DNA from 4 places in the Caldibacillus sp. 210928-DFI.2.18 genome. Region 3 is predicted to be linked to each of the others. Evidence: riboswitches for the same ligand, from Rfam matches in the RefSeq annotation. Region 3 holds a riboswitch; each other region holds the start of a gene.
The links. A riboswitch is a leader RNA that binds a small molecule or an ion and turns the genes downstream of it on or off. The one in region 3 is predicted to bind S-adenosylmethionine.
Positions count from the first base shown of each region.

Region 1 (3,215 bases), on a different contig from region 3:
TTGTAAAAATTGATTTTTTCATTTCACCGGCATATTCTGTTCCACCAATCAGAACAACCTTCTCTTCAAAAGAAATAATAATAAATGTTTCCGATCTAACGCCATCAATGACCGGATCAGCTTTGAAATCCGGTGCAAAAATAACTGTAAATTGACTTTGGTGATTTTTCAATTCTTCTTCGGTTGGGCGGATAAACAACTGATGGGCAAATAAATTATGCCATGCATATTCGGTTATCACCTGGATTGGCAGTTGATATAATTTGTCTGCGCCGGCAAATCCTTTAAACACGTACAGTTCTTTCTTGTGTTTTAAATAATGCAAAACTTTATGATACAATCTGTTAAATACTTCTTTTGAGATTGGTTGGTTGACACTGCCCCAATCGATTTTATTCAGCACAGAGTTTTCTTGAACAATATATTTATCTTTCGGTGATCTCCCCGTATACTTCCCGGTTGTTACACTGATTGCACCTTTGTCAGTTAGTAAGCCTTCTTTATTGTTAATAATTTTTTCCATTAACTGTGGAACGGATAATTGTACTAAAATATTATTTCCATTTACTAATTCATACAGACTGTTTACCGTACTTACCATTTTCATTAGTAAACCTTCCCCTTTGTTATTTTCTCATATCCTTCGAAAATAGTATAACATATATATTTTATTAGTCTATACTATTCAAAGAAAAAAATTGCTCCATTTTTTATTCATTTTTAAGCTCATTTTTCTAATTTAGATAACGGAATTGAATTGGTTTTCTAAAAAACTTTTTTAATCTCTGTTTAAAACAATTGACATATTTCTCATATCATGTATGATTTATCTATAACGGATACTCTTATCCCGAGATGGTGGAGGGACAGGCCCGAGGAAACCCGGCAACCTACTTCTTGCAAGTAAGGTGCTAACCGATGCAAGGTGATTCCTTGAACGATAAGAGTGAAAGGAAGACGTGCGCAACCTTTCCTCATGGGAAGGTGTTTTTTTTTGCTAATAGGAAAGTAGAAATTTTTCAATTTCTACTTTCCTAGCGCATAAGTACAACTACGGCTCTGCTTTCGCCTAAAGGCTCGGCAGTCGCCGAGTTTTCTTTAGATTTTTGTATAATTATATCTCCAATTTGAATGGGGAATGCTTATTAATATAATAAAGCAGATGTTTTAAAAACGTTCCGATGTTGATCCTGGGCATTGGCTTGTATCCGTTTCAAATAAAAAGCTGGCTTTTGCTTATATAAAATGAATGCCAGCGCGATTTTAAGGAGGAAAATTATGGGGACACGACATCTATTTACTTCAGAGTCGGTAACGGAAGGACATCCGGATAAAATTTGCGATCAAATATCAGATGCGATTCTGGATGCGATTTTAAGCGAAGATCCGAATGCCCGTGTTGCTGCGGAAACATCCATTACAACCGGGTTAGTGCTTGTATTTGGAGAAATTTCTACAACTTCTTATGTTGATATTCCAAAAATAGTACGGGATACGGTTCGGGAAATTGGTTATACGCGGGCAAAATATGGGTTTGATGCAGAGACCTGTGGCGTATTGACAGCCATCGATGAACAATCACCGGATATTGCGATGGGCGTTAACCAAGCTTTGGAAGCGCGCGAAGGCTTGATGACTGATGATGAAATCGAAGCAATCGGTGCCGGTGACCAAGGGTTGATGTTTGGTTTTGCCTGCAATGAAACGAGTGAGTTGATGCCGCTTCCGATATCATTAGCGCATCGGCTGGCACGGAGGCTTGCTGAAGTTAGAAAAGAAGAAATTATTCCATATTTGCGTCCGGACGGGAAAACTCAAGTAACTGTAGAATATGATGAAAATGGCAAACCGGTTCGAATCGATACAATTGTTATTTCAACACAACACCACCCGGAAGTAAATTTGGATCAGATAAAAAAGGATATTCATGAATTCGTTATTAAAAAGGTTGTTCCAAACGAGTTTATTGATGATAAAACGAAATTTTTTATTAATCCGACTGGCCGTTTTGTTGTCGGTGGACCACAAGGTGATGCCGGGTTAACGGGGAGAAAAATCATTGTCGATACATATGGGGGTTATGCTCATCATGGTGGCGGTGCGTTCTCCGGAAAAGACCCGACGAAAGTGGATCGTTCCGCTTCTTATGCAGCTCGTTATGTGGCGAAAAATATTGTTGCAGCCGGACTTGCCGATAAATGTGAAGTACAGCTTGCTTATGCGATTGGGGTTGCCCAACCGGTTTCAATTTCTATTGATACATTCGGGACGGGGCAAGTTGATGAAGCAGTTTTAGTTGATTTGGTCCGTAAACATTTTGACTTAAGACCGGCCGGAATTATCAAAATGCTTGATTTACGCAGACCGATTTATAAACAAACAGCGGCATACGGACATTTTGGTCGGACGGATATAAACTTGCCGTGGGAAAGAACGGATAAAGCTGAGTTATTGAAAAAAGCAGCAATGAGATAACTATTGTGGCGAACTTCTAATAGCGAATCATTTAAAATATTGATTTATCAAGTTTTTTAAACAAGAAAGGGGCATCCAAAAGTCGAAAAAATGACTTTCTGGACAGCCCCTTTCTTGAGTTATAAAGTCCATGGGAGAAGTTAAATCCTAATAAAGAGATTTTAGAAATTGATTTTAGATTTGTATAACTATGGTTTGCTACTCATTGTATTTCTTTAAATAGTAATTCCCGATAGGCCTCGGGCGACTTTACAATATCGGCCAGTGTATACTTATCCAAAACATGAAGATACGCCTGTAAAGCTTCTCTTAATATATGAGAAAGTCCGCAAACCGGAGTAATGACACAAGCATTCGGGGTGTCGGGATTAAAACAATCAACTAAATAAAAACCATCTTCTGTTTGCCGGACAAGTTTACCGATATTGATGTCGCCGGGTAGAAGGGCCAAACGAAAACCCCCGTTTCTTCCCCGTACGGTTTCAATAATTCCAAGCTTTCCTAAGTGATGAACCACTTTCATTAAATGATTTTTTGAAATACCATAGGCATCTGAAATTTCCTGAATATTGCAAAGTCTATCTGTTTCAAGTGAAGCTAAATAGATCAATGTTCGTAAAGAATAATCTGTATAAGAAGTCAGTTTCATTATCATCACCAATCATAGATTTTGCATGGATAGATTATTATCACTACGGCTATCTCAATTATACTACATTTATTATTTTAACGGGCAGGAA
Region 1 is NZ_JAJCHL010000014.1:28,426-31,640, forward strand. It holds gene pckA (phosphoenolpyruvate carboxykinase (ATP)) at 1-601, opposite strand, end outside; SAM riboswitch class I at 843-947, shown strand; gene metK (methionine adenosyltransferase) at 1,279-2,475, shown strand; gene LIZ98_RS05120 (Rrf2 family transcriptional regulator) at 2,678-3,124, opposite strand.
Region 1: linked by a shared signal. The riboswitch ahead of metK (methionine adenosyltransferase) and the one ahead of LIZ98_RS16890 (5-methyltetrahydropteroyltriglutamate--homocysteine S-methyltransferase) in region 3 are both predicted to bind S-adenosylmethionine.

Region 2 (3,215 bases), on a different contig from region 3:
TTGATTGAGCACCTCGTTGGAAATTAATTCTCCCGGTATAACAAGAGGAATACCCGGCGGATAAATCATCAATGTATCCGCACTTATCCGTCCAACAGCTTGATCAATCGGTATAGATTCTTGCTCAGCATAAAAAGCATCGCGCGGAACAAGAACTAATTTATTTACTTCACTTGTTGTGACGTGAGTAGAAATGATCGTTGCATGTTTTCCATACTTTTTCTCAATATCCTTCAAGGCAAAAACTAGTTTGTCGATGGATTCTTTCGTGTCGAACGAGCTAATCACAGCCATAATGACATATCCTTCAGCCAATTCCATTTGAATGCCGTATTCTTCTTTTAAAATTGTGTAGACATCAAAGCCGGTAAAACCAATTCCATTTACACGGATAACAAGTTTTGTCCAATCATATGATTGTTGGAAATATTTCTCCACGTAGGCTTCTTTTAATACTTCATAGTTCGAATTTGCTTCAATGGACAGAACAGCATCCATTACAATCGGTTTTAATTCCCTATACCGCTTTTTTCCAAACAGAACCATCTCTCTTCGTGCCACATCCAAAGAACTCATTAACAAATAGTTCGCACTTGTTGTTTGTAACATATTCACTATTTTTTGCATACGTTCCGGAGCAATTCGGTTCCCTTTTAATAATAGTAATGAACTTTGGGTTAAGGAACCCCCTGTTTTATGCATGCTAACGGTAACTGCATCAGCTCCGGCTGTAAGAGGATCGATATAGTCATCAGGCATAAAAGCCAAGTGAGCACCATGAGCACTGTCGACAAGAACTGTTACACCCCGTTCGTGGGCGAGTTCACAAATTTCCACCAATTCATTCATTGCACCAAAATAGGTTGGATATGTGACAAGGATTGCTTTCGTTTCCGTATTTTCATTTAATGCCTTTCTTACATTTTTAACAGACACACCGTGGGCAATCCCAAAATGCAAGTCGACTTCGGGTTGAATAAATATCGGTTTTGCCCCGCTCAAAATTATTCCATTCATAACGGATTTATGACAATTTCTCGGTACAAGAAGCGTTTCACCCGGTTTTACTGCTGCTAAAATCATGGCAATAATACCAATTGTCGTACCGTTAACTAAAAAATAAGCATGATCGGCTCCAAATGCATCAGCCGCTAATTCCTGGGCTTCTTTGATTACCGATTGGGGATGGCTTAACAGATCAAGTTCTTTCATTGAGTTGACGTCCATCCGCATTGTCATATCCCCGAGAACCATTCGTAACGGGTTCATTTGTGCCCCCATTTTGTGACCCGGGACATCAAATGGTATAACATCTCTTCTGGCATATTGAACTAGTGTTTGAAATAAGGGCATTTGATTGTGATCTAATTTAGGCGCTGCTTTTATCAACGGTTGTTCAAATTCCAATAGTTTGTTCATCATCGGCAGCCACCACTAACATTAAGTGTAGTAAGCACCTTGTTGGACTCCATTGCCCTATTAGAAAATTGCTCATGTACCTTACAAGTTCCCTCTACGATTCCGCAAAGTTCATTTGTATATCCTTTATCAATGAGTGCAGCGCAGGTAATTTGTACAGTATCATGGACAGCTGTTGCCATATTTTCCCTGCTCGCATGAGTTGTACTTGTTAGTAAAAACACTTCATAAGCTGGTTTTATAAACTGTTTTTGAAGGAAAGTTGAATCCCGCCCTGCATCAGGTATTTGATTCTGATATCCTTCTATTGCAGATTCCGATATGAATAAAAATTTCTCTGCCAATATTAACCACTCCTAACACAATTTTTTTGTTTAGGCATAAAAAAAGCTCTCCAAAGGCAAGGAAAGCTTCGATTAATATCAGCTGCTTATCCTCTTATTGCTCACAAAATGTACTCATTTTGTGCTCAGGTTGGGCACCCAATATTTAGTTCTGTGAACCAAACTGGTTTGCCACCGTATCTTAGACCCCTCGTCTCAACGGCTATTAATAAGAGAGAAACTTTTATTTATGCTGGAATAATAATAAAGGATTTAAAAAGACATGTCAATTTATTTTGGAAATGTCTTAATAAAATTTTTTTGCACGTTTATAGGTTTACCATAAGCTCCAAGAAAGTAAACATTTCTATAAATCAAATACGAATGGCGCAATATTCTTTGTCCTCATAGATATATTTATCAAATATTTTGTAAATTCTTTTCAAATGACCTTTTTGGGTGCAACCCTTAAAAATTTATCAAATTATTGATAAAATAGTAATATACAAATCTTTCATATAATGGAGGCAAAACTATGTTAATTCCTTATAAAGGAAAAACACCAAATGTTCATGATAGTGTTTTTATTGCTCCGGGGGCATATTTAATTGGTGATGTAACAATAGGAAAGGAAAGTTCCGTATGGTTTAATGCCGTTTTACGCGGTGATGAAGGGCCCATCATTATCGGAGAAAAATGCAGTATTCAAGATAATGTAACCATCCATCTTTATGAAGATCATCCGACCATCATTAAAGACGGTGTAACAGTAGGACATAATGTAATTTTACATGGCTGTAAGATTGGAAGCAACACAATTGTAGGTATGGGGTCAACTATTTTAGATGATGCTGAAATCGGTGAACAATGTATTATCGGTGCGAATACATTGATAACCGGCGGAAAAAAAATCCCTCCCCGCTCGCTGGTGGTCGGCTCTCCCGGAAAAGTTGTCCGTGAATTGTCAGATTATGATTTCATGTTAATTCAAGGTTCAATTGAAGTTTACGTACAAAAAGGGAAGGAGTACATTGATATTCTTTCCCAATTAAAAAATAAATAAGAAAGAACGGTTGCTAAAGATACGTACTGTTAACGGGATTAATAAAAATGTACTTGTATTCACTTCAAATAGGGGCATCCGTTTATAAAAAACTTTCCGGGACTGCCCCTATAGGTCGTTTCTATTTAAAACTTGATCGAAATCCGTCTATTAATAAGAGAATTGCTGTAATAATGTGAAGGGCCATTCCGAGAAATGGAATCCAACCTAAACAGGATGTAATAATCCCTAACACACTTCCATGAAAAGATCTTTTTTCCATTATTGAAAATATGAGCGTAATGATATGCAAAACAAACATGATTCCGAGCGGTGCCCAAGCCATACTAAAAATAATGGCTCCCCCTAAAATCGGTATTCCCCAAAAAGCTTCCAAGCCACCCGTAATCAATTTTAATATTGTAGAAACC
Region 2 is NZ_JAJCHL010000036.1:23,754-26,968, reverse strand. It holds gene LIZ98_RS09370 (aminotransferase class I/II-fold pyridoxal phosphate-dependent enzyme) at 1-1,419, opposite strand, end outside; gene LIZ98_RS09365 (hypothetical protein) at 1,419-1,763, opposite strand; SAM riboswitch class I at 1,855-1,978, opposite strand; gene LIZ98_RS09360 (gamma carbonic anhydrase family protein) at 2,278-2,805, shown strand; gene LIZ98_RS09355 (hypothetical protein) at 2,927-3,215, opposite strand, start outside.
Region 2: linked by a shared signal. The riboswitch ahead of LIZ98_RS09365 (hypothetical protein) and the one ahead of LIZ98_RS16890 (5-methyltetrahydropteroyltriglutamate--homocysteine S-methyltransferase) in region 3 are both predicted to bind S-adenosylmethionine.

Region 3 (3,215 bases):
GGCGGGTATACGCAAATTGTTGAAAAAATGCTTGCAAGTGAACGAATTGATGTGGAATTGAATACCGATTTTTTTGCAAAACGTGAAGAATATTTGCAGGAATTTCCAAAAATTATTTATACCGGAATGATTGACCAATTTTTTGATTATCAATTTGGCGAATTAGAATATCGTAGTTTGCATTTTGAAACGACGATTTTAGGTCAGGAAAATTATCAAGGAAATGCGGTAGTCAATTATACGGATGCAGAAACACCTTTTACGCGAATTATTGAACATAAACATTTTGAATTTGGCAACCAACCAAAAACAGTTATTACAAAAGAATATCCGCGAATGTGGAATAAAGGCGATGAACCGTATTACCCGGTGAATGACGAAAAAAATAATGAAAAATATCGGAAATATAGCGAACTTGCCGGGCAATTGCCAAATGTTATTTTTGGCGGCAGACTTGGTATGTACAAATATTATGATATGCACCAAGTCATTGCCGCAGCCTTATCAGTCGTGAAAAAAGAATTTCATGAATGAGATTTTTCATAGAAAGTGGCTCGGAACAGTAATTCCGAGTCACTTTTTCCTAAAAGACACAATCCTGGAATTTTACAGTGTTCTCGTATTTCTTTGGCGATACCGAAATGTTTGTCACTATGCCCTGTGGTGAATGAACCTATATCTGTAGTGATCCGCAAACTTCTTTGGCGGTATTTACTTATTTTTTCTTTGCCATATGGTATAAAGAACCTAATATCTACAGTGTACCCCAGACTTCTTTTGCGATATCAATAATATATTTTAATTTTGCCCATTGCTCTTCTTCCGTTAACTTATTGCCGTGGTGAGTCGAAGCAAAACCGCATTGTGTACTAATACACAGTTGTTCAAGCGGAACATATTTGGCGGCTTCTTGTATCCGTGCTTTAATTACTTCTTTGTCTTCTAGTTTTCCGGACTTCGATGTGAAAATACCAATAACGACTTTGGGTCCGCCCTTTGGTATATATTTTAAAGGTTCAAAACCACCGGACCGTTCATCATCGTATTCAAGGAAGAAGCCGTCTACTTTTTCCTTAGCAAAAAAGGTGGGGGCGATATAATCATATGGACCCTCAAATGCCCAAGCCGATTGATAATTACCGCGGCATAGATGGGTTGTTACGATTAAGTCATCCGGTTTTCCTTCCAGTACACCATTTGCCACACGTAATGCCAAATCAATTGATTTTTGCCGTTCATCTTCCGGAATATCCGGGATACAGTAACCGGCAATCGCAACATCATCTAATTGCAGGTAACGACAGCCGGCATTATAGAATGCTTGAATCGCATCACGGTATGCTTGAATTAGATCTTTTGCAAAATCTTCAACATCCGGATAAACTTCTTCGTTTAGAATTCCCGGATAGAAAAATTGATTCGGACTCGGAATTGTCATTTTCGCAATGGCCCGGTCGCCGACAATTTCTTTAAATTCGATAAAATCTTGCAAGTGCGGATGGTTCGGATTAAAGCTGACTTTTCCAACAACGCGGACATTATATTTTTCGGTTTCGACGCCAACAAATTGATAACCTTGTTCAGGGATATACCCTTCAACCCCGTTTAAATGCTCCATAAAATCCGTATGCCAAAATCTCCGTCTGAACTCGCCATCCGTCACAGCTTTCAGACCAATTTCAATTTGTTTATCGACAATTCGTTTGATTTCTTCTGTTTCAATGGCTCTTAATTCCTCAGCTGTAATGGTTCCTTCTTGAAAGTCCTTTCTTGCTTTATGGATTCGCTCCGGACGAAGTAGGCTCCCTACTTGATCAGCTTTAAAAGGTGCTTTTGTAATTGTTTTTGTTGTCATTATGTTTCCCTCACTTTTTTATTTTTTTGTTAAGCTTGTCAATATGGTAATTCACCGGTATTGACAAATGAAAAACCTCTCTTCAAGAAAGAAGAGAGGTAAACATAACGATTATAGTTTTCGATCTCTTCTTATCTTCAAGCCAAAAGCTTTCTGGAATTGGCACAGTACTTTTAATAAGTCCGCTGCCGAGGTTTCTTCGGGCCAGTCCCTCCACCTCTCTAGATAAGAATATTTAAAAATATGAAATTAATCTTGTTTATTAATATATACGTATTATTCCTATATGTCAACTATTTTTTTAAAAAACTTGTTATGGACCTTTCGCAAATAATTTTCACCCACATATGAACTTTCTTCAAATTTTAAGCAGATGTATGAGTAAAAATAGAGAAAAATTTTTTATCCCTTCATTAGTGATCGGCTTTATCATACGTGTTGATTGTCTTCTTCCAAAATGGTGAGCATTTGCTTATAATTAGTTAGGTAGACTAATAGAGTAGGGGAAGTTCTTATGAATGTAAAAGACATCGCAAATATCCGAAAGCAATTTAAGTTAGATAATCATCTTTTGCAAGTGAAAGATATTTTTAATGTGTATATTCGAAAAGAAAGCAGTGAAATTTTTTATCAAGAATGTCATCCGTTTCCGATGTTGGACCGGGAGCAGCAAGAATTATTTATGTTGAACTTCAAAAAGGTGTTAACCGGCCAGCTGGATGTAAAACTGTTTGAGCTAAAGTTTCAGGCGGAAGCAGAGGCGCATAGCAAGGACATTCTATACGAGGCAATCCAAAACAATGATGTTGAATCCTGGAAATCACAAATGCTTCTGCTTGTTGAAAAAATGGTCAAAGATATTCAGTATGAAAAAGATATCGTAATTACGTTCATTCGCGGCGAATATTATAAACCAACCAAAAGGACGAATGAGGAGACGGAAGAACACGCAAATGATACCGTATATACCCATCCATTTATCCTTTGTAGCATAAATCGTACCGAACAGCCGAAAAAATCACTGCTTTTTGATTTTGTTGAGCTGGAGTTTAAAGCAAATGTAGTCGTCGATTCAATTATTAATTTAACATCACCAATGTCGGGATTCCTCTTTCCTTGTTTTACGGAAAATTACACTGATATTAATCATATTTTATACTCGACAGGGAAGGCAAACCAACCGGACTATCATATTATTGAGGATGTATTGAATGCGGAACCGGTGATGACCGCTCAAGACGATAAAGCAGTTTTTGAAGAAATTGTTAAAGAAGTGGTTGGTGAGGAAGTAGAACCGTCAACACTTTCGAATGTATATGAAGAAATTAATCGAATGATGGAAAAGGAAGAGGAACAAGAT
Region 3 is NZ_JAJCHL010000144.1:870-4,084, reverse strand. It holds gene glf (UDP-galactopyranose mutase) at 1-534, shown strand, start outside; gene LIZ98_RS16890 (5-methyltetrahydropteroyltriglutamate--homocysteine S-methyltransferase) at 755-1,855, opposite strand; SAM riboswitch class I at 1,984-2,087, opposite strand; gene LIZ98_RS16885 (DUF4317 domain-containing protein) at 2,370-3,215, shown strand, end outside.

Region 4 (3,215 bases), on a different contig from region 3:
CAGAAAATCGGACATTTTCTAATTTTGGTGCCCGCTTACTATGTAAAAATTCATAAAAAGACCGGGCATTTTCCGGGGGCTCCCCTTCCCCATGGGTACTCGTGATGATTAATAAATCTTGAACTTTCTTCAAATTTTGCGGTTTAAAGTCGTCCATCGAAAATGATTGCACCGGTAATTGTTTTGCTTGTAATTTTTCAACAATCGTACTTGCCAACGATTGCCCATTGCCCGTTTCAGAACCAAACAGTACGGTTACTTCACGAGTTTGAATGGATTGTTCCATTTTCGGGGCAGCTGTTTGATCAACTTGCACGCTTTGTTCATGCCCGGCAATGAACGGGAAGGACAGGAACCCGCACAACCATATTTTTTGTGCTTCGGTTAATGTCGGGATTAACCTGTTCAAATATTCTCGTTGTTCTTCATTAAATGGGCTGTTATTCACGTTAAATTGCAAAACGTTTCACCTCATCATTTCTTATGTTACAATCTATAAAACAGTATTCATATTAAAATAGTATGTTTTTAAATTATGATTATCCAACTTTGCGACAAATGAACCGGGTCTTTATTTGGATTTTTCAATTTTGCAACAAATCCAATCGGTCCTCCATTCGGTTCCCCATTTTGTTTCAAAGAACCGGATCTTTAATTCTGGTTTCCCAATTTTCCAACAAATTAATTTAGTCCCAATTTGATTCCCATTTTGTTTCAATGAACCGGTCCTCAATTCGCCGGGGTATGTAGACCGCATTCTATTTTATTAAAACCGGCCCATCTTCCGGCACGTTGATTATTTGGATCTGTAACCGGCAATGTGCACGGCTCACAACCAATGCTCGGGTATCCTTGATCATGTAAAATATTATATGGCAACTCATTTTGACGGATATATGACCAAACATCTTCCCAAGTCCAGTATATTAATGGACAAATTTTAATAGATTTAAATCTTTCGTCCTTATTGACAAAATCTGTATTCTTTCTGCTTGGAGACTGTTCCCTGCGAAGTCCGGAAATCCAAGCCGGGACTCCATACAAAACTTCTTCCAACGGCCTTATTTTTCGCAAAAAACAACATAAATCAGGCTCTGTTTTCCACAACTCCTGTCCGTACTTTTTTGCTTGTTCCTCCAAAGTCAGCTTCGGTTTTTTTAGTTGAATATTTAAACTCGGGTATTTGATTTTTACTTTTTCAATCAATTCATATGTTTCCTTAAAATGAACGCCGGTATCGAGAAAAACAATCGTTGCTTCCGGTTGAACTTTTGCAATCAGATCCACTAAGACAATTCCCTCTGCCCCAAAGCTACAGGCGTAAACAACGGAATTTCCATATGTCTCATATGCCCATTGTAAAACAGGCAACGCCCCTTTTGTTTCATCTGTAAACCGTTGATTCTTGAAAGGATCATCTGTAAAGTTATCATATAAAATCCGCTGTTCAATCATCATTTCACCCCTAAAAAAATCCCTTCTTCATTTTGATAAATAAGAAGGGATAGATTTAATCATATTCCTTCTTATCTTCCAGACATTTGTCTGCAGGAGTTGGCACAGTGTTTTTAAACCTGTTGCCGAGGTTTCTTCGGGCCGGTCCCTCCACCTCTCTTGATAAGAATATCATCTTTTCCTATAATTTTAGTATGAATTAAGTTTAAACTGTGTTATTTTAAAAGTCAATAAGTTTTTTGAAAATATGACCTATTTCCCTTTTTGACTCTTTTCTATATAGGCTAAGTACTTGCCGACAACGTCCATATCATAACATTTATACAAAACTCTTGAACCGACCACATCTTCTATTTCATTAAATAAAAAACGTCCCTCTTCATCTAAAATAAAATCAATCCCGACAAAATCAAACTGTGCAAGTTGTGCGATTTTCTTAACCAATCTCTTTTCATCGTCACTCAGTGAATACGGTTCAACCTTCCCACCTAAAGAAAAATTTGCTTTAAAGCTTTTTTCGGAATATCTTTTGACAGCTGCCAAAATTTCGTTTCCCATAACAAACACACGAATGTCAACGCCGGGATTTGTACAAACTTCCTGCAAAATAAACTCGTCACCGGAAAATGCGGCTAGTTTTTCTGTCAATTCCTTTTCGTTAGCAATGAAAAATACTTCTCTTCCTCCGTGTCCGGCAACTGATTTTAAAATGAGCGGAAAATCACCGTCAAACTGCTCAACACAAAAATCATGCCGGTTTCCAATCCAAGTTTTCACAGATTTAATGCCATGTGAGTTGATAAATTGATGGGTTTTCCCTTTATGATTACAAATTTCTGTTATAAAAGCCGAATTAAACACTCGGCACCCCATCTTTTCAAAATGCGTTGCAATGATACTATTCCGGCTCCGATTAATAACAAAATCCGGTGTCGCTAATCGCTTTCTTCTAGCTGCTGCGTAAAATTGTTCATCAATTCCAAGGAAAAGTTCATCCGTCAAAACAAGGTCAATCGTTAACCCCTGTTCCTGTGCCCTTGCGACGAATTGATCCGCAAACCATTGATTTTTCTTATAATCTTCCCGTCCGTAAATCAGTAAACCACTATGCATAACCAATTCTCTCCAATATGTAATCAAAAATATATTCCGACACGTCGATACCGGTGCAATCAAACACATTTTTTATATGGGCATTGGAATTCACTTCACAGATTATCGGTTCATCATTATCACCAAATAAAAGATCAACACCGGAAAAATCCGCTCCCACCGCTTGTGATGCCTTTATGGCCAACTCCTTAAAAGCTTGCGGGGGATCGAACTTTTGCATCATCCCGCCATTTGTTACATTCGCACGAAAATCTTTTTCATTTAGTCTGAGCATGGAAGCTACAACTTGATCCCCAACCACATACAACCGGGCATCTTTTCCGGTACTGGATGAAATAAATTGTTGGTAAAGGTGAGGCCGGTATAGCAGCTGGTGCCTTTTGACGACCAATTCTTCCCGGTTTTTCACTAAATAAACTTGATCCCCAAACGAACCGTATGCTTCCTTTATAACAATCGGATAATCAAATTCCTTTTCCACTCGATCAATAAATTGGTCATTTGGATCTATCGTACCGGGAAACATCATTGGTGAAAATAACGTTTTCGGCATTCGTATTCGTTTATTTGCCAATGTTTGAAATGTAGCGATTTTATCATCACATATTTCAATGGCATTTGCATTATTAAAAAGTTGATAACCTAAT
Region 4 is NZ_JAJCHL010000003.1:53,241-56,455, forward strand. It holds gene LIZ98_RS01700 (assimilatory sulfite reductase (NADPH) flavoprotein subunit) at 1-460, opposite strand, end outside; gene LIZ98_RS01705 (phosphoadenylyl-sulfate reductase) at 730-1,455, opposite strand; SAM riboswitch class I at 1,524-1,624, opposite strand; gene LIZ98_RS01710 (ATP-grasp domain-containing protein) at 1,708-2,568, opposite strand; gene LIZ98_RS01715 (ATP-grasp domain-containing protein) at 2,561-3,215, opposite strand, start outside.
Region 4: linked by a shared signal. The riboswitch ahead of LIZ98_RS01705 (phosphoadenylyl-sulfate reductase) and the one ahead of LIZ98_RS16890 (5-methyltetrahydropteroyltriglutamate--homocysteine S-methyltransferase) in region 3 are both predicted to bind S-adenosylmethionine.